DNA from 3 places in the Vibrio sp. RC2502 genome. Region 2 is predicted to be linked to each of the others. Evidence: predicted binding sites of a transcription regulator. Region 2 holds the regulator's gene; each other region holds the start of a gene.
The links. Region 2 encodes PurR, which represses purine synthesis genes. Its sites were predicted from a motif close to TNANGNAAACGTTTNCNTNA; they were not measured.

Region 1: the regulator PurR is predicted to act here: its motif matches at 2,957-2,976, upstream of metK (methionine adenosyltransferase).
Region 3: the regulator PurR is predicted to act here: its motif matches at 4,252-4,271, upstream of guaB (IMP dehydrogenase).

The regions. Positions count from the first base shown of each region.
Region 1 covers NZ_CM141453.1:2,771,146-2,777,705, forward strand. Annotated here, with positions in the region: gene ACYJZR_RS12850 (LysR family transcriptional regulator) at 1-733, shown strand, start outside; gene tkt (transketolase) at 811-2,805, opposite strand; gene metK (methionine adenosyltransferase) at 3,122-4,276, shown strand; gene ACYJZR_RS12865 (DUF2189 domain-containing protein) at 4,621-5,418, shown strand; gene ACYJZR_RS12870 (SprT family zinc-dependent metalloprotease) at 5,485-5,982, shown strand; gene endA (deoxyribonuclease I) at 6,102-6,560, shown strand, end outside.
Region 2 covers NZ_CM141453.1:2,218,980-2,225,539, reverse strand. Annotated here, with positions in the region: gene ACYJZR_RS10405 (alpha/beta fold hydrolase) at 1-139, shown strand, start outside; gene ACYJZR_RS10400 (putative signal transducing protein) at 181-501, opposite strand; gene ACYJZR_RS10395 (TVP38/TMEM64 family protein) at 501-1,193, opposite strand; gene ACYJZR_RS10390 (TfoX/Sxy family DNA transformation protein) at 1,405-1,995, opposite strand; cyclic di-GMP riboswitch class I at 2,112-2,201, opposite strand; gene purR (HTH-type transcriptional repressor PurR) at 2,468-3,472, opposite strand; gene torD (molecular chaperone TorD) at 3,910-4,557, opposite strand; gene torR (two-component system response regulator TorR) at 4,823-5,536, shown strand; gene elyC (envelope biogenesis factor ElyC) at 5,606-6,391, opposite strand; gene cmoM (tRNA uridine 5-oxyacetic acid(34) methyltransferase CmoM) at 6,506-6,560, shown strand, end outside.
Region 3 covers NZ_CM141453.1:623,858-630,417, forward strand. Annotated here, with positions in the region: gene der (ribosome biogenesis GTPase Der) at 1-1,179, shown strand, start outside; gene ACYJZR_RS02905 (alanyl-tRNA editing protein) at 1,413-2,294, shown strand; gene ACYJZR_RS02910 (zinc ribbon domain-containing protein) at 2,587-2,811, shown strand; gene xseA (exodeoxyribonuclease VII large subunit) at 2,833-4,164, opposite strand; gene guaB (IMP dehydrogenase) at 4,397-5,863, shown strand; gene guaA (glutamine-hydrolyzing GMP synthase) at 5,962-6,560, shown strand, end outside.

The DNA.
Region 1 (6,560 bases), 550 kb from region 2:
CCGCTTGATTCTGACACGCGCGGGGGAGATTTTTGCCGACTACAGCCGCCAGATCCTAGAGCTCAGCGAGGAAAGTTATGAGGCGCTTCAAGGCTTAAATAATCAAGTATCAGGCTCTCTACATATCGTTTGCCACGCAGCGTTAGTTCGCAGTTGGTTAGGCGATGTGCTCAATGAATTTCTGGCGGAGAACCCTGACGTCAGAGTCCAGCTCACCAGTGATTTTTCCGATACACACCACGATCCAGATTTGTTTATCTGGCTAGGTGAATACAAAGGGCTGGATTGGCGCAAAGAAACGCTTGGCGTATTTCGTTACACCCCATTCGCGTCGCCAAACTACATCGAAAAACATGGCCCCATCCACCACCCGAGAGAACTAAACAAACATCCGTGGATAGATTTTGGGTCGATACAAGAGAATGGTTTGCTACTCTCGCACCCAGAACAAGGGGAGTTTTTTCTAGAACCATTTGTCAGCCGACTCTATAGCGACAACATTGCTATGCAGATCGATAGTATCGCCAACGGACACGGCATTGGTCTCTTGCCAACTTGGACTGCACAAGGGTATGAGAAACATCACCCCGGCCGTATCACCCCATGCCTTGAAGACTGGCTTTCAGAGCCAATAACGATCAACTGTTATACACCAGCAGGGCGCCATCCTCTTCGCTTATCCGTACTGCTTGAAGATATTCACCAAAGTATTCCGCTAGATTGGAAATATTGAGACAAATAAAAAGGCCATCAACATGATGGCCTTTTCTCACAACCGCTCAACAGAGTCGGTTTAAACAACTGTCTCGATTACGCTAGTAGTTCTTTTGCTGTGTTCACTACGTTTTCTACAGTGAAACCAAACATTTCGAACAACTGGTCAGCAGGTGCAGATTCACCGAATGTTGTCATACCGATGATGCGACCGTCGAAACCAACGTACTTGTACCAGAAGTCTGCGATGCCCGCTTCAATAGCGATACGTGCTGTTACGTCTGATGGTAGAACTGCTTCACGGTAAGCTGCGTCTTGTTTGTCGAATGCATCTGTTGATGGCATTGAAACAACGCGTACTTTCTTACCTTCTGCTGTTAGTTGTTCAGCGGCTTTCACTGCTAACTCAACTTCAGAACCTGTTGCGATTAGGATTAGCTCAGGTTTGCCATCGCTGTCTTTCAGGATGTAACCACCTTTCGCGATGTCTGCAACTTGCTCAGCGCTACGTGGTTGTTGCGCTAGGTTTTGACGAGAGAAGATAAGTGCTGTTGGTGCATCTTTACGTTCAATCGCTAGTTTCCATGCTACAGCAGACTCAACTTGGTCACATGGACGCCATGTGTTCATGTTTGGAGTCAAACGTAGAGACGCCATTTGCTCAACTGGTTGGTGAGTTGGGCCATCTTCGCCAAGACCGATAGAATCGTGTGTGTACACTTGGATGTTCTGAATTTTCATCAAAGCAGCCATACGCATTGCGTTACGAGCGTATTCCATGAACATTAGGAATGTTGCGCCGTAAGGAACGAAACCACCGTGTAGTGCGATACCGTTCATAATAGCAGTCATACCAAATTCACGTACACCGTAGTGGATGTAGTTACCAGAGAAGTCGTTCGCTTCTAGAGACTTAGAACCCGACCACATGGTTAGGTTAGAAGGTGCTAGGTCAGCAGAGCCGCCCATAAATTCTGGTAGCATTTGACCGAAAGCTTCTAGAGCATTTTGAGATGCTTTACGTGACGCAATGTTTGCTGGGTTTGCTTGAAGATCAGCAATGATTTGGTTTGCTTTCTCTTCCCACTCAGCAGGAAGTTCGCCATTTAGACGACGCTTAAGCTCTGCTGCTTCTGTTGGGTAAGCCGCTGCGTATGCTTCGAACTTCGCGTTCCACGCTGCTTCTTTTTCAGCGCCAGCTGCTTTTGCATCCCACTCTGCGTATACATCAGCAGGGATTTCAAATGCAGGGTGTTCCCAACCTAGGAATTCACGTGCTGCTGCGATTTCTTCAGCGCCTAGTGGTGCACCGTGACAGTCGTGAGAACCCGATTTGTTTGGAGAACCAAAACCGATGATAGTCTTCGTACAAATTAGCGTAGGACGAGGGTCTGCTTTTGCAGCTTCAATCGCTGCGTTGATTGCTTCAGAATCGTGGCCATCCACTGCTGGGATTACGTGCCAACCGTAAGCTTCGAAACGCTTAGGTGTATCGTCAGAGAACCAACCTTCAACGTGACCATCGATAGAGATGCCGTTGTCATCCCAAAATGCGATCAGTTTACCTAGGCCTAGCGTACCAGCAAGAGAACATGCCTCATGCGAGATACCTTCCATCAGACAGCCATCACCCATGAACACGTAAGTGAAATGGTCAATGATGTCGTGGCCTTCTTTGTTGAATTGTGCTGCTAGCGCTTTTTCTGCTAGAGCCATACCAACAGCGTTCGTGATACCTTGACCTAGAGGACCTGTTGTCGTTTCGATGCCTGGTGCGTAGCCGTACTCTGGGTGACCTGGAGTCTTAGAGTGAAGCTGACGGAAGTTTTTCAGATCATCGATAGATAGCTCGTAACCGCTCAAGTGCAGTAGAGAGTAGATCAGCATAGAACCGTGGCCGTTTGAAAGTACAAAACGGTCGCGATCTGCCCACTCTGGGTTAGCTGGGTTGTGGTTTAGGTGAGAGCGCCAAAGAACTTCAGCGATATCAGCCATACCCATAGGTGCGCCTGGGTGGCCAGAGTTAGCTTGTTGAACACCATCCATGCTTAGAGCACGAATTGCATTGGCAAGATGTTTACGAGACGACATGTCTGCTCCTGAGTACATTAAGCGAAACGAAAAAAGAGGTCACAATTCTCTCAAAGCCAAGTTGGGTGTGCAAACGTTTTCCAACCCAAAACCTCACAAATATTGCACCTTTCAGTTCAAATACATCGAAGTTCTAAAAATTATCAATAATTCAAGCAAACGTTTGGTTATAACAAAAACCAAAAAAGAGCTTGTAATTCGAGCAATCAAAATTAGAATAGACGTCTAGATGTAGATACACCTACAAATATTAGTATTAATTTGCGCTGAGGAGTTTATCATTCCTCAGTTTTAAACCAGATATAGTGGAGCTAACATGGCTAAGCACCTGTTTACTTCTGAGTCAGTATCAGAAGGTCATCCAGATAAAATTGCAGACCAGATTTCTGATGCGGTTCTTGACGCGATTCTAGAGCAAGATCCAAAGGCTCGTGTTGCATGTGAGACTTACGTTAAAACCGGTATGGTAATGGTGGGTGGTGAAATCACGACTTCAGCATGGGTTGACATCGAAGAGTTAACTCGTGAAACCGTTCGTGAAATCGGCTACGTACACTCAGATATGGGCTTTGACGCGAACTCTTGTGCTGTTCTAAACACAATCGGTAAACAGTCTCCAGATATTAACCAAGGTGTTGATAAAGCTGACCCTAAAGAGCAAGGTGCAGGCGACCAAGGCATCATGTTTGGTTACGCATGTAACGAAACTGAAGTACTCATGCCAGCGCCAATCACTTACTCTCACCGTCTTGTTGAAAAGCAAGCAGAAGTTCGTAAAAACGGCACACTACCTTGGTTGCGTCCAGACGCAAAATCTCAGGTAACGTTCCAGTACGACCAAGGTAAGATTGTCGGTATCGATGCTGTTGTTCTTTCAACTCAGCACTGTGATTCAATCTCTACGCCTGACCTACGTGAAGCAGTAATGGAAGAGATCATCAAACCTGTTCTTCCTGCAGAGTGGATCAGCAAAGACACTAACTTCTTCATCAACCCAACCGGTCGTTTCGTTATCGGTGGCCCAATGGGTGACTGTGGTCTAACTGGTCGTAAAATCATCGTAGATACTTACGGCGGTGCAGCTCGTCACGGTGGCGGTGCATTCTCTGGTAAAGATCCATCGAAAGTAGACCGCTCTGCAGCTTACGCAGCACGTTACGTAGCGAAAAACATCGTAGCGGCTGGTATGGCTGACCGTTGTGAAATCCAACTTTCTTACGCAATCGGTGTTGCTGATCCAACGTCTATCATGGTTGAAACGTTTGGTACCGAGAAAGTATCTCACGACATCATCATTGAAGCGGTTCGTCAATTCTTCGACCTACGTCCATACGGTCTACAAGAAATGCTTAACCTACTTCAACCAATCTACAAGAAGACAGCAGCATACGGTCACTTCGGTCGCGAAGAGTTCCCATGGGAAGCGACTGATAAAGCTGAGCTTCTACGCGATTTCGCTGGCATCAAGTAATCGAGCCACGCAAGAATCAACAAAGCCCTCGCCTTATGGCGGGGGCTTTTTGTATCGAACATTCCTCCCTCCCCTTGCCGAACAAAAATTCAGCAATTATTTGTAAATTCCCCTATCACCGCCAATAGTTAACATAATGTTAAATGCACTTTTCGATGCATATAACACCGAGTAATAAGATGTAGGTTCACGTGGTGAAGTCCGTGATTAAAACACGTAAACCAAACATCCTTTTGTATGGCTCGATACCAAGTCACTGTACTCCTTAAGATAACCATTGAGATGATCGAGTACTGACGACCTTGGTAAGCGTTGACACCGTGGGAATTAATCAAGGAGGAGTTATGCCTCGTACCGTGAATCCATCTGACTTCCAAAGCAAACGAAAGGAAGTGCCAGATAATGAATACGCCAGAACCATTCCGTGTAACACCGTCAATCTGAGTGCCCCCTTTCATTGGTTAGCTCTGGGGTTACATGATTTCGTACGTATGCCTCTCATCAGTGCTTTTTACGGCATCTGTTTTATGGCAGCAGCGATTGGTATTGTGCTTCTGGTGCAATGGCAAGGCACACACTTAGTGGTGATGCCAAGCCTCATCGTCTATATGCTCATAGGTCCGTTTTTAGCACTGGGTCTTTATGATGCGAGTTGGGAGAGAGAACGTGGGCACAAAGCGCGCCTGCTCCATTCCATGAAAGCGATTGGTCGTAACTCAAGCTCACAATGGGCGTTCGCAGTATTGCTCGCCGTCTGTATGATTTTCTGGATGCGTATCGCTGCGCTGCTCCACGCGTTGTACCCATCCGTACAAGGCGCACCACTGACTGAGTTTTTGCCTTTTCTGGTCATAGGTTCATTGGTTGGATTCGTGTTGGCTTGTATCGTATTTAGTATCTCTGCATTTTCGATTCCATTAATGATGGAGCGCCGTGTCGACATGATGACAGCGGTGTTTACTAGCTTTAACGCAGTGAAATCCAATATTCCGGCCATGATTGTTTGGGCAGCGATTATTTGTGGCGGTATCTTAATTGGCTTTGCTACCTACGGAATCGGTATGTTGTTTACCATGCCAATTTTGGGCTACGGTACATGGCACGCCTATCATGCAACCATCAAGAAAAAACACACGCCTTAACGGACAAATGCTATGATTCAGCCCTCGCCAACGCGGGGGCTTTTTATTGAATACACCGGAGTATGGATGGACATTGAACTGAGTTATAAAGCCAAGCAAGTCATGGTTGATTGTATATCTTTGGCACAGCAGGCATTTAAGCGCTCATTCCCTATCCCAAGCATCACATTCAACGTTCGCGGCAAAGCTGCAGGAAAAGCCTACCTTCAATTAAATCAGATTCGTCTCAACCCTATTTTATTTAGAGAAAATCCACAGGCATTTTTGGAAGAAGTAATTCCTCATGAAGTCGCCCACTTAATCACCTACCAAGTGTACGGCAGAGTTCGACCACACGGAAAAGAGTGGCGGGGCGTCATGGAATCCGTATTTGGTATTCCTGCCAACACCACACACCGCTTTGAAGTTACCTCAGTCCAGGGCAAGACGTTTGAATATCGTTGCGGCTGCATGACCTACCCGCTCTCGATTCGCCGACACAATAAAGTTCTGCGCAAAGAGGCAACCTACTCCTGTCAAAAATGCCACCAGCCTTTGAATTTTACAGGTGTTCAACTTTCTTAATTTCGCCGGTGAGAAACAGCGGCGATCACTTGTTTGTTTTTATTATTAACAGACTCATTACTAAAGCCAATCTCTGAGTGGTAGAATGATTAAAGTCATACTTTTTAAAGACTTTAATCATGAAATACTTGTTTACTCTGTTTCTCTTTGTTCTTTCTAGTTCCGCTTTTTCTGCCCCTCCTAGCTCATTTTCTGCCGCCAAACGTGAAGCGGTGAAAATCTATCAAGACCACCCAAGCAGTTTTTACTGCGGTTGTGATATCCAGTGGCAAGGCAAAAAAGGGGTTCCTGACTTAGCCTCTTGCGGTTACCAAGTTCGCAAACAAGAAAAACGCGCAGCTCGCATTGAATGGGAACATGTGGTTCCTGCCTGGCAATTCGGCCACCAGCTCCAGTGTTGGCAAAGCGGTGGGCGTAAAAACTGTTCGCGCAACGACACGGCTTTTAAGCTCATGGAAGCGGATTTACACAACCTGACCCCAGCGGTTGGTGAGGTGAACGGTGACCGTTCTAACTTCAACTTCAGCCAATGGAACGGCATGGATGGTGTCAGCTATGGCCGCTGCGACATGCAAGTG
Region 2 (6,560 bases):
GAAAGAGATGGTTGCAGCGCATAAGCTCAGTATCTTGCGTGAAATTCCAAACTGCGGTCATGTCTGCAATGTAGAGCGTCCTGAAGATTTTAACCAACACTCTATCGAATTTATAAAGCAACAAAGTATCGTCGTCTAGCCATCAATATAGACACCTGAAATGCGAGAATAGGGGAACGATCATGGCTCCCCAATTTGATATCCACATTGCCAACACGCACCAAACTGTCCTTCGTTGTGTTCAAGACAATGAGGACATTGCCAGTCTTCATATATGTTTCTTTGTGACTGCTGCCTAAATGCTTCAATAATTGCGTGAGCTTTCAATTGTTGTTCTGGATCTAATAGCCAAACATAAGGATCAGTATCATCGCCAAAAGGAAGCTCACCTTTCAGACCAAAAAGTCCTTCGCCACGCACCTCACAGCATATATCTTCAGTTTTTAATAGTTCACATACGATGTGCGCTTCTGCTGGATTTTTCGCGATAAAGATTTTCATCAAATACTGCCATTTGGCTGAGTAGGGGTTGGTCTGACCTTATTCATAACCCATTTTACGAGTATTGGAAACAGCCCCAGCAAAGCAAAAGATGCTAATACCGTCGGGGATACGATACCAGAAAGGCTATCAATGGTTGCTAACTGAGTACCAGCGTTAAGGTAAACGGCAGTACCAGGGAGCATGCCTATTTGACTGGTTAAATAAAAGCGCGCAATGCTCATAGGTGTTAATCCCATCAGTAGGTTGATGAGGAAAAATGGGAACACTGGAATTAAGCGCAAAGAAAACAGATAAAACGCGCCATCCTTTTTTACTCCTTGGTTAATCGCAACAAGCTTTTCCCCAAATCTCGATTGAACCCAATCCCTAAGCAAATATCGGCTACTCAAGAAAGCTAAGGTCGCACCGATCGTACTGGCAAAAGAAACCAAAAGTAAGCTAAACCAAAACCCAAACAACGCTGCGCCTAGCAAAGTAACCACTGCTGCTCCGGGAATAGAAAATGCGGTAATCGCAACATACGCTAAAAAATACAGCGTGGCGGCATAGACGATGTTGGCTTCGATGAATGAATTGAGTGCTTCTTGCTGCGCTTTTGCGTTTTCAAGCGTTAGATATTGACCAAAATTAGCGCCTAACAAAAGAATGGTGGCAACAAGTATCAGTCCAAAGATAAGTTTTTTATTCATGTGTGCTCCGTTTCTATATCTAGGCTACCGCTTAAAGTATTCATACTGAATATTGTTTTAACAATCTCGTTATCGAAACTAAGTCGTGGCGCTGAAGATACGGGTGTTTTGGGATTTACAAAGGAGTAGACACGAGGGGAGCTAAAAAAATTTCATAAAAAAACCGCAGTTCGCACTGCGGTTTTAGTCGATAGATTAGAGCAGACTTCTGTTACGAAAGGCCATTCATTAATTCTTCACGACGAGACTGGGGGACTACACTCCAGTGTGTGCCGTTAATAGCACCTTCTAAGGCCCAAAGTAGCTCAAGGCTAACTGTGGTGGAGTGCGTGTCTCTGATCGCTTTATAAGCACTTAGTGCGCCTTCTTCTTCAAGTTGAGCAACAGAATCAATACCCGCTTTCTTAAGCATTCTTTCTGTAGCCAATCTCAGGTTCGGCAGATCTTTCAAGCGATTAGGCTTAGTGCTCGCTTGTTGTTCTTTCTCAAGTTTGGCGTTTTCTAAGGATTTTTTCGCTACTTCAATTAAGCGATCGCTAGATTCCCATAGTTCGCTGGAAATAGCGTAGTACTTAGTAACGACTGGGAAGCCACGTTTTTTATAAACGTAAGGCTTTAGACCCTGTGTCTCGAAGTCAGATGAAGTTTGTTGGTCTGCTCGTATATGAAGCTGGTTGTTTACCACTAGTGCAAACATCGTTTCATCAGCGAAAAGTCCGAAGCCACCAAACATTGAGCGCGACTTGATAGTACCAAGTGCCTCAAATAGCTTCATAGAGTCTTTGAGTATCGGTTTATCCATGTTTTGTTATCTCGGTGTAATTAATATTACGCCACCAAAAGTCAGGTCCGAGAGAGTAGCAAACGTGCGCAAAGGCAATGTCATTAAAGGGTAAAGACATTGGTTGCACACTTGCCATCGGTAACCCCGCTACCTTCCATATACTACTATGGTTCAGGCCGGAGGCTTTGCGTCCCACCCTTTCGGATGGTTTGCCCTGTGCGTGACCAGATGAGGATACTTCGTATATTGAATTAACATCACACTTTAGATTTTAAAACGTGATCTTGATTCAATAAATAATGCCATTTTGTGCATGGGTACTCATAATTGAGAATTGTATTTAATGTTTGAAAAGAAGCGGGAATTAATAATTCACATGTAAAGAAAACAGTAACTTATGGAAGTTATTGTTTTTAAGAATGAGGCAAAGTGTGCGGGAAGTGTTATTTTTTTAATAAAAAAAAGCGCCCCTAAGGGCGCTTGTGTTCATTTAATTAAGTTTCTTAACGGTATTGCGGATAACAATCTCTGGTTGCATCTCGAACACACGTTTTTCGTGTTCTTTATCTTTAATGCGTTCAAGTAGGATCTCAAACGCATTTTTACCCACACGACGTTTAGGTTGGTGAATCGTTGTTAGCGGTGGTGAGAAGTACTCTGCAAGTTCAATGTTGTCGTAACCGATAACAGAAACGTCATCTGGAACCTTGATGCCGTTTTGTTGCAGACGGCTCATTAAGCCAAGTGCCATGGTGTCGTTAAAACAGAATACTGCAGTAGGGCGTTTTTCCATCGCGGTGATCTTGTCTGCAACCAGTACCGCAGTATCACATTCAAAGTTACCTTCAAGAATCCAATCTTCATTGATTGGCAGTTTTGCTTCAGCCATGGCACGACGAAAACCAGCGATACGCTCTTGGCAAGCAAGTTTCTCAAAGTGACCACTAAGGCAGGCGATGTCAGTGTGGCCGTTATCGATAAGATATTTAGTTGCTAGGTAGCCACCTTCTTCAGAGTTATCGATGATCTTGTCCGCACGAGAACTCTCTGGGCCCCAATCCATCACAACTTTCGGGATATCTGAGTGACGATCTAACATCTCTTTTAGTTCTTCGGTTAGATCTGAACACATCACCAAAATGCCATCTACACGTTTCTCAGCAAGCATGCGGATGTAGTCGCGCTGTTTCTCGTAGATGCCGCCAGTATTACACAAGATCAACGTGTAACCTTGACGGTAGCAGTAGCTTTCTACACCGTCGATCACTTCAGAGAAGAACAGGTTAGTTGATTGTGTTACCAACATACCAATAGTACGAGTTGAGTTGCATTTTAAACTACGAGCAACTGCGCTTGGTGCGTAGTTAAGCTCATCAACCGCTTTCATTACTTTTTCTTGGGTTGCTTCTGCAACAAAACGTGTCTTATTAATAACGTGCGAAACTGTCGTGGTAGAAACGCCGGCTAAGCGAGCAACGTCTTTTATAGTGGCCATAAATGATGTCCTGTATCGAGCTACTTAATACCGTAGTGAATACAACCATACGCTTAGTTTTTTGCGCAAACTAAACACCACAACAACAGTAGTGTCTATTCTAGTAGGCAGCGGTTGTACCGAAATCGGTATAAAAAGATTTGTAGCAACTTGGTTGAAGGTACTCGGCTTCCTACTAAATATGAGGAAGTGGTTATCAACCTATTAATAAAAAACAAAAACCGCTATATTTCAGCGGTTTACATATAAATCATATTTAATCGTTTGCGTTCACATTTTAGCCCTATGTGGGCTGGCTGGCAATATTTTCAGCAAGAGTTTTGTGTATTTGAAGTCACATTTTGACTGCTAAATGAACGAACGTCTTTGAGCCAGATTAAAAGCAAGCGAATAAAATAGGGAGCCCGACAGGCAGGCTCCCTAAAAATAGGCGGTGATTATTCACCAAGAAGGTAAGCGCTGTCCAGTTTACAAAATGCAATTAATAGTTGCGCAACGCTTAAGTAGAAGCCAAAATCATCAAATTGCTTACATTTTTCAGCAAATTTTGGCAACCAAGACATGAGTTGATTTTGGATGAAATCGTTTTGTTTAACGAAAGCCTCTTCCATATGTTTTTCTTGCTCTAACTCATTTGAGCGAATGATCATGTTGCCCAAAAAGTCCAATTCGACAGCGAGATGGTCTGCTGGTTCTTTGAGGTTTTCGTCTACCTGAACCCCAAAATCTGCCATCAGTTTTTCCATCTCTTCTGCAGGTTTGTCATTAAGCAAACCTGATTCACCAATGTACATAGAAGCGTACGGTAGTGCCCCATACTTATCTGTTTTTAAGAACAGCTCGCAAAAATCTGCTGCAAGTTCTAGTTGAGCATCATTGCGGTCTTGGAGTCTGTTTAGGGCATCAACTAGGCTATCAACGGCTGGCTTGAGTGATTCGTTCTCACCTAAGCCCGCTAAAAAACTGCGAATTTCAACACTGTGGTAGGTTTCTAGTTCTTTTTCGCTGAGTTCTTTAGCGAATAAGCTCGAAAACCACCAGTAAATTTCAGCACGCTTTTCATTAAAAGCTTTCACTTCTTGCATTTTTGGCTCCTGAAGGATGCTTCGAGTATTGCATCATAAAGTCAATTAGGGATATCCCCTAAGTGTAATCAAATAAGATGAATAGCAGTAACTATAATTATTGTTGATTATGTTGAATTGTGTGCACTTGTTAACGGTGATGGGCAAGCTTGTTTTGAATCAATAAAAACGCTAAATCTTGCTTTTTAATGTATCTATGACTAGAAATGTTACTAGTTATGAATAGAATACGTCTTGGATAATAAGAAGACAGAAAGTGGTGTAAATGAGCTATCACGTATTAGTCGTAGAAGATGATGTTGTAACTCGTAGTAAGCTTGCGGGATATTTCCAAAATGAAGGTTACAAAGTTAGCGAAGCAGAAAGTGGCGCGGAGATGCGCGAAGTTCTGCAAGGCGGTGATGTAGACCTTATTATGTTGGATATTAACTTGCCGGGCGAAGACGGCCTAATGCTTACGCGTGAGCTACGCAGTCAATCAGACATCGGCATCATATTGGTAACAGGACGCACGGATAGCATCGACAAAATCGTAGGCCTAGAGATGGGCGCAGACGATTATGTGACAAAGCCTTTTGAACTAAGGGAATTACTAGTTCGAGTTAAAAATCTACTGTGGCGCATTTCTGCGGCGCGAAGTGGAGCAAGTAAAGCGGCAAGCGAAACAAACGATGAACACATTGTTCGCTTTGGTGAGTGGACATTCGATATTCAGCGTCGAGCACTTAGCCGTAATGGTGAACCAGTAAAACTAACCAAAGCAGAATATGAGCTTTTGGTGGCGTTATCGTCTTACCCGAATCAAGTGCTGAGTCGTGAACGTATTTTGAATATGATCAGTCATCGAGTTGATGCTCCAAATGATCGTACGATTGATGTTCTTATCCGACGCATGCGCGCTAAGATGGAGTTTGATCCTAAGAACCCACAAATTTTTGTGACCGTTCACGGTGAAGGCTACATGTTCGCAGGTGATTAATCACCATCAGACAAGCAGTAAAGAAAAAGGAGAGCCAATGCTCTCCTTTTTTGTGTTTATAAATCGGGTTTATTCCGCTTCCACCATCGGCGTTTGCCCTACGGTGTCACGCAGTCTTTGCCAAACGCTACCAAGGTATTCATGCCAAAACAGTTCAGTTTGCTCAAGGTAACGAGCTTTAGGTGAATACTTGTCCCACGGTTGGCTAACTTCGTCTATCGCTAAGAAATTCGTTGGAGCAGGGATGGGTTTAATTCCAGCTGCGTTAAACTCGTACAGCGCACGGCTCATGTGGCTCGCTGACGTGACCAGCACAATCTCTTTTTGTTGAACAAAAGCGGCGGCTTGTCTTGCTTCTTCCCACGTGTCTTTTGCGTCTTCTAACAAAATAATGTCGGATTTTGCAACACCTAATGCCAAAGCAACGTTTGCCATCATACGAGCATGGCTGATCTCAGAGCCACCATCATAACCAGATAAAATTAGCTTTGCGCCTGGGTACATACGCAAAATACGAATGCCTTCCGTTAATCGCATCAACGCCGCGCGGCTTAATTGCGATGTTGGTGGAATTTCGTCATCGACCACGTGGCCATTACCCAGCACCATAACGTAGTCAATGGTACCTGACACAGGTAAAAAGGCCTTATGCTCGCGCTCAAGTGGCATGAGAAGCTTGGTTGAAACAGGTTGGAAGGCAACTAGAAAAAGGCCAACAAAAGAGAACAGAACAACGAAGCAGCCAGTTTTACGTTTTGTGGTAAAACTAATGAGAGCAAGACCTAACAAGCCTATCAGTAGCAATGCCGGAAGCGGCATAAGCAAGGCTGACATTACTTTTTTCAGCTCAAACATACATAAATAGTCCGAAAAAACATCAATTGATAATAAAAATGAGGGTGACCCTCTTTATTCCTGCTTTCCTTGTGCCAGAATAGCGGCACAATCCGATATGATAACTCAGCAGAAGTGACAGAAGACCGCAATTTCGACGATATCGCCCACAAATTTGCAAAAAATATTT
Region 3 (6,560 bases), 1.6 Mb from region 2:
CTGCGTAAAATTGAAAAACCAGCGATGCTGGTGGTAAACAAAATTGATGGTATTGATGCTGACGCTGCGTGTGCTGATTTCTGGCAGCTTGGTGTTGATGACATGTACCAAATCGCGGCTGCACACGGTCGTGGTGTTACAGCGTTGCTTGAGCGTGCACTAGCTCCATTCTTTGATGATTTACTAACAAGTGAATCAGAAGAAGGTGAGATTGAAGATCTGACAGAATTTGAAGACGCTGAAATTGCACCAGACGAATACACCGAAGAAGAAGCGGAAGCGGAGTTCCAACGTCTACAAGAACAGCCAATCAAACTAGCAATCATTGGTCGTCCAAACGTTGGTAAGTCGACGTTAACCAACCGTATTCTTGGTGAAGAACGTGTTGTGGTATACGACATGCCAGGCACAACTCGTGACTCAATCTACATTCCTATGGAACGTGATGGCCGTGAGTATGTAATCATTGATACTGCGGGTGTACGTCGTCGTGGTCGTATTAACGAAACGGTTGAGAAATTCTCCGTTGTTAAAACGTTGAAAGCTGTCGAAGACGCAAACGTAGTGCTATTGGTTATCGACGCACGTGAAAACATCTCTGACCAAGACTTGAGCCTGCTAGGTTTTGCATTGAACGCCGGTCGTTCAATCGTACTAGCGGTAAACAAGTGGGATGGTCTAGATAACGAAGTAAAAGAGAACGTGAAGAAAGAGCTAGACCGCCGCCTAGGTTTCGTAGACTTTGCTCGTATTCACTTTATTTCTGCACTGCACGGTACTGGTGTTGGTCACTTGTTTGAGTCTATCCAAGAAGCGTACAAGTCGGCAACGACACGTGTTGGTACCTCTGTTTTGACTCGTATCATGAAGATGGCGACTGATGATCACCAACCGCCAATGGTTCGTGGCCGTCGTATCAAGCTAAAATACGCGCACGCAGGTGGTTACAACCCACCAATCGTCGTGATTCACGGTAACATGGTTCGTGAACTTCCGGATTCATACAAGCGTTACTTGATGAACTACTTCCGCAAGTCACTGGAAATTATGGGTACGCCAATTCGTATCAACTTCCAGAATAGCGAAAACCCGTTTGAGAATCGTGCGAACAAGCTAACTTTGTCTCAAGAGCGTAAGCGTAAACGTATGATGTCTGTGGTTAAAAACCGCAAAAAATAATTTAAGCATTTGAAGATACCCAAGTTTTTACTTGGGTATTTTTTTATCTGTTTTTTGCAACCTCTAAAAGTGATGTGAGATGTGTCCTTTTCTAAACCTTACTTTCATCATTATCACAATGTTCTTCTGCGCGGTTTTTCTCTAGTGATATTAGTGATGACGTGCAGATTCCTGTATCTTCAAATGCTCAGCACACAACCTTAACTTCTTACATTCACAAAGATAAGCAAAGCATGACGATTACCGCGACACAAACCCGTTTCTGCCATCAAACTTGGCAGTTGGACGCTCAGATTCAACTCGTTCAAAACCACAATGAAGTGACCTACGTAGTCACCGACGTGACTCCGTTTCATCCCGTTAGCCATATCTGGCCTGATCATCCCGCGGATAAAGGCATCTTAGTATTTAATGATCAACAATTTGAAGTGATTGATTGTCAAGTTGGTGCCATTGAAGTGGCAACCGGAGAGTTATTTGTTGGAGCGGCAATCCCTGTAAAGCGCGATACAGAAGGCTGGTTATTTGTTGTCGTACATGTATTAGCGCTTGTTGACACTCTATCTCAAGGTACACGAGTGACGCTGAAAGTGGATAAAGAGTACCAACAAGCATTGAGTCGTGGACACAGTGCAGGTCATCTCGCCTACTTAGCCCTAAATAAAGTCCTCGCTGCCAGTTACTGGCGTAAAGATGCAGATCGTAAAGACCCACATGGCAACTATGATTTTAATAGTTATGCCCAAGAAGCCAGCTTTGTAACACCAGACAAGTGCCTAGATACTTACCGTTTAGGTAAAACACTCCGTAAAAGAGGCCTAAACAGCGCAGAAATGCTGTCAGACTTAGAGAAAATAGAGGGTCAGGTGAATGCACAATTGAAGCTTTGGCTGGAAAGAGACGCGGCGATCATTATGGACTGCCATGGTGACAACTTGACCGATTCTCGTTATTGGAAATGTGACTTGGGAGAGGGAGAATTGGCCGTGATCCCTTGTGGAGGAACGCACGCAGAGCATTTGAGTGACTTTGGCTCGATACACGTCAAGTTGGTCGAAATGGATTCACAAACGATTGAAATGCACACCGATGTAATAGCTTGCTTTTCCAATTAGATCTTTTTATTAAATTCTGTTTTTTCTTTTTTTGAATTTTATTTTGGTGTTTTATGCTTCTTTAAATTGGAATGCAGAACATGTAACTTATGCTTTCGGTGTGTGGTTATATAAATATTCTTTTAGGGGGTGATCGCTGATCAAATGGTAAATATCCGATGATCAGAATAAGATCTTTCTTAAAGTAAGCTTCTCGTGAAGTAAACCCATTACCTTGCATATGGTGTATACATCAAGGTTAGCGGTTAGAAAATGTGAATACTGGAGCGAGTGAAACAGTAAGGTGAGAGATATGCAACAGAACAAATGTCCAGATTGCGAAGTAGAACTAGAATGGACTGGTCAATATCATTGTGGCCAATGTGAATCCGATTTCAAAAAAGTAGGTTTTTGCCCGGACTGTGGTGCTGAGTTAGAAAAGCTTCAGGCTTGTGGGGCTGCGAATTATTTCTGCAATACCTGTAATGAACTCAAATCTAAATCTCGTGTGCGATTTGAGTTTCAAAAAATCAGCTGACTAAGCTCACTTTAAAGTTGGCTAACTAACGGTAGAGTGAATCTCACCATTAGCCAAACGGGTGACTAAAAGGTCGCCCGTTTTTACATCATCTGCGCTTGTAACGACCTTACCTTGATCCGTTTGCGTGATGGAGTAACCACGCTTGAGTGTCGCTAGGGGACTGACGGTATCTAACTTTTCTGCCGCAATCGCTAACTGATGACGCATCGTCAGTAGTTTTCGATCCATTGCGTCCATTAGCTTGTGCTCAACACGTTCAAGCCTCGACTTTTGTTGTGCTAAGTGTTTAATAGGAGAGTTTAATTGCAGACGATGGTGTTTACGCTCAACGGCTTGTTGGCGTGTATCGATGAAGCGTTGCATAGCTCTACGCAAACGCATATCCAGCTCATCGAGTTGCTGTGACTGACGCTGCAACTGATAACTTGGATGTTGGCGTTCTAAGCGATGCAGAAGTTGCGCAGATTGCTGTTTTTGCTGCGCTAAGTAGTAGCGCATCGCACTAGCTAGTTTATGCTGTTTCGCTACAAGCGATTGATCTTTATGGCTGTTGTCACGGCTAACCAGTTCAGCGGCAGCTGATGGAGTAGGAGCTCGCACATCGGCAACAAAATCGGCAATCGTCATGTCGACTTCATGGCCCACAGCACTAATGATCGGGATTTGACTTGCAGCAATAGTGCGAGCAAGGATCTCATTGTTAAAGCACCATAAGTCTTCTAGAGAGCCGCCGCCACGACCAACAATCAATACATCACATTCATTTCGGCTATTCGCACGACCGATTGCTTGGGCAATTTGAATGGCTGCGTCATCACCTTGGACCATGGTCGGATAAATCACCACGGGTAGGGAAGGATCACGGCGTTTTAAAACGTCCAATATGTCGTAAAGCGCAGCACCTGTTTTAGAAGTGATGATACCAACACGCTTTGGATGTTCTGGTAGTGGCAGTTTGTTGGTTTGAGCGAACAAACCTTCCGCTGCCAACTTCATCTTAAGCTCTTCAAACTCTTGTTGTAGGCGACCATCGCCTTCAGGCTGCATGCTTTCGATGATCAATTGGTAGTCACCACGTGGCTCATACAGAGACAGACGGGCTTTAACTAAAACTTGATTGCCATTTGCAGGTTTGAAAGTAACGCGACGATTGTTACCACGGAACATGGCACATTTTACTTGAGCACGAGAATCTTTAAGGGTGAGGTACCAGTGACCGGAAACAGGAGCAGAGAAGTTGGATATCTCTCCGACAAGCCAAACGATCCCCATTTCGTTTTCAAGGAGTAAACGAACTTCTGCGTTGAGACGAGAAACAGTGAAGATGTTTTGATTGGTCTTGGAGAGCACAGCTAATCTCTTAGACGTGAGTATGGAAATTAGCGGCAATATAATACATAGCAAGGGGGTAATTGCAAGAAAAAAATTAAAAAACTTGTAGTCAAGCGATTGCGTTGAACGTATAATCCCTCCGCAATATCTAATCCAAATGTAACTTGTTACCTAAAACCAGTTACCCTCATTATGCGAAACGATGAGATTGGATTGTTCTTTTTACTCCTCTAATTGTGAGATATTGCAAATGCTAAGAATTGCCAAAGAAGCGCTGACATTCGATGACGTACTACTTGTGCCAGCACACTCCACCGTTCTCCCAAACACAGCTGATCTTCGCACTCAGTTGACGAAAAACATCAGTCTGAACATCCCTATGATTTCTGCGTCGATGGACACCGTGACGGAAGCCCGTCTAGCTATCGCTCTTGCGCAGGAAGGTGGCATTGGCTTTATCCACAAGAACATGTCTATTGAGCAGCAAGCGGCAGAAGTTCGTAAAGTTAAGAAGTTCGAAGCTGGTGTGGTAACAGACCCTGTGACTGTGAATCCTGATGCAACCATCGCCGATGTAGTCGCTCTGACTGAAAAGCACGGTTTTGCAGGTTTCCCTGTAGTAACAGAGCACAACGAGCTAGTGGGTATCATCACTGGTCGTGACGTACGCTTTGTGACTGACCTATCTAAGAAAGTGTCTGCGGTAATGACGCCTAAAGAGCGTCTAGCTTCTGTAAAAGAAGGTGCAACTCGTGAAGAAGTTCAAGAGAAAATGCATGAAGCACGCGTTGAAAAAGTACTGGTAGTGAACGATGAGTTCAAACTAACCGGTATGATCACTGCTAAAGACTTCCATAAAGCAGAACGTAAACCAAATGCATGTAAAGATGAGCGCGGTCGTCTACGTGTTGGCGCTGCTGTTGGTGCTGGTGCGGGTAACGAAGAACGTGTTGCTGCACTTGTAGAAGCGGGCGTTGACGTACTACTTATCGACTCTTCTCACGGTCATTCAGAAGGCGTTCTACAACGTATTCGTGACACTCGTGCTGCGTACCCAGATCTAGACATCATCGGCGGTAACGTCGCAACAGGTGCTGGCGCGAAAGCACTGATCGAAGCTGGCGTGAGCGCAGTGAAAGTCGGTATTGGCCCTGGTTCTATCTGTACGACTCGCATCGTAACGGGTGTTGGTGTTCCTCAAATCACAGCAATCGCTGACGCGGCTGAAGTGGCTAACGAATACGGCATCCCAGTAATTGCTGACGGCGGTATCCGTTTCTCTGGTGATATCTGTAAAGCAATCGTAGCAGGCGCATCATGTGTGATGGTTGGTTCTATGTTCGCAGGTACAGAAGAGGCGCCGGGCGAAGTGATTCTTTACAACGGCCGTTCTTACAAAGCTTACCGTGGTATGGGTTCTCTAGGCGCGATGTCTCAAGGTTCTTCTGACCGTTACTTCCAGTCTGACAACGCAGCAGACAAGCTTGTACCAGAAGGCATTGAAGGTCGTATCGCATACAAAGGCCGCCTAAAAGAGATCGTACACCAACAAATGGGTGGTCTACGTTCAAGCATGGGTCTTACGGGTTCTGCAACTATCGAAGACATGCGTACTAAAGCTGAATTTGTACGTATTTCTGGTGCGGGTATGCAAGAATCTCACGTACACGACGTTCAGATCACTAAGGAAGCGCCAAACTACCGTCTAGGTAACTAATAGCCTAACGTAAACGTTTGCTTTTTCCTTGAAGCATTAAGAAGAGGCGAGTACACTCGCCTCGGTTTTAATCACTTAGCCTTAAAAGACTGCTCAAAATGACTAAAAATATCCATGACCAACGTATTCTGATCTTGGACTTCGGTTCTCAGTACACTCAATTAGTTGCACGTCGCGTACGCGAAATCGGCGTTTACTGTGAGCTATGGAGCTGGGACGTAGAAGAAGCGGATATTCGCGAATTCAACCCAGATGGCATTATCCTTTCTGGTGGCCCAGAAAGCGTTACAGAAGAAAACTCTCCTCGCGCTCCTCAATATGTATTTGACTCAGGTGTTCCTGTACTTGGTGTATGTTACGGCATGCAAACCATGGCAGAACAGCTAGGTGGTAAAGTCGCGGGCTCAAACGAGCGTGAATTTGGCTACGCACAAGTAAAAGTTTCTGGCGAATCTGCGATCTTCAAAGATCTTGAAGCGACTCAAGACGTTTGGATGAGCCACGGTGACAAAGTTGTAGAAATTCCAGCAGACTTCGTAAAAGTCGGTGAGACAGACACTTGTCCTTACGCGGCAATGGCGAACGAAGAGAAGAAATACTACGGCGTTCAGTTCCACCCAGAAGTAACACACACGAAAGGTGGCCTACAAATGCTAGAGAACTTCGTTCTTGGCGTGTGTGGCTGTGAGCGTCTATG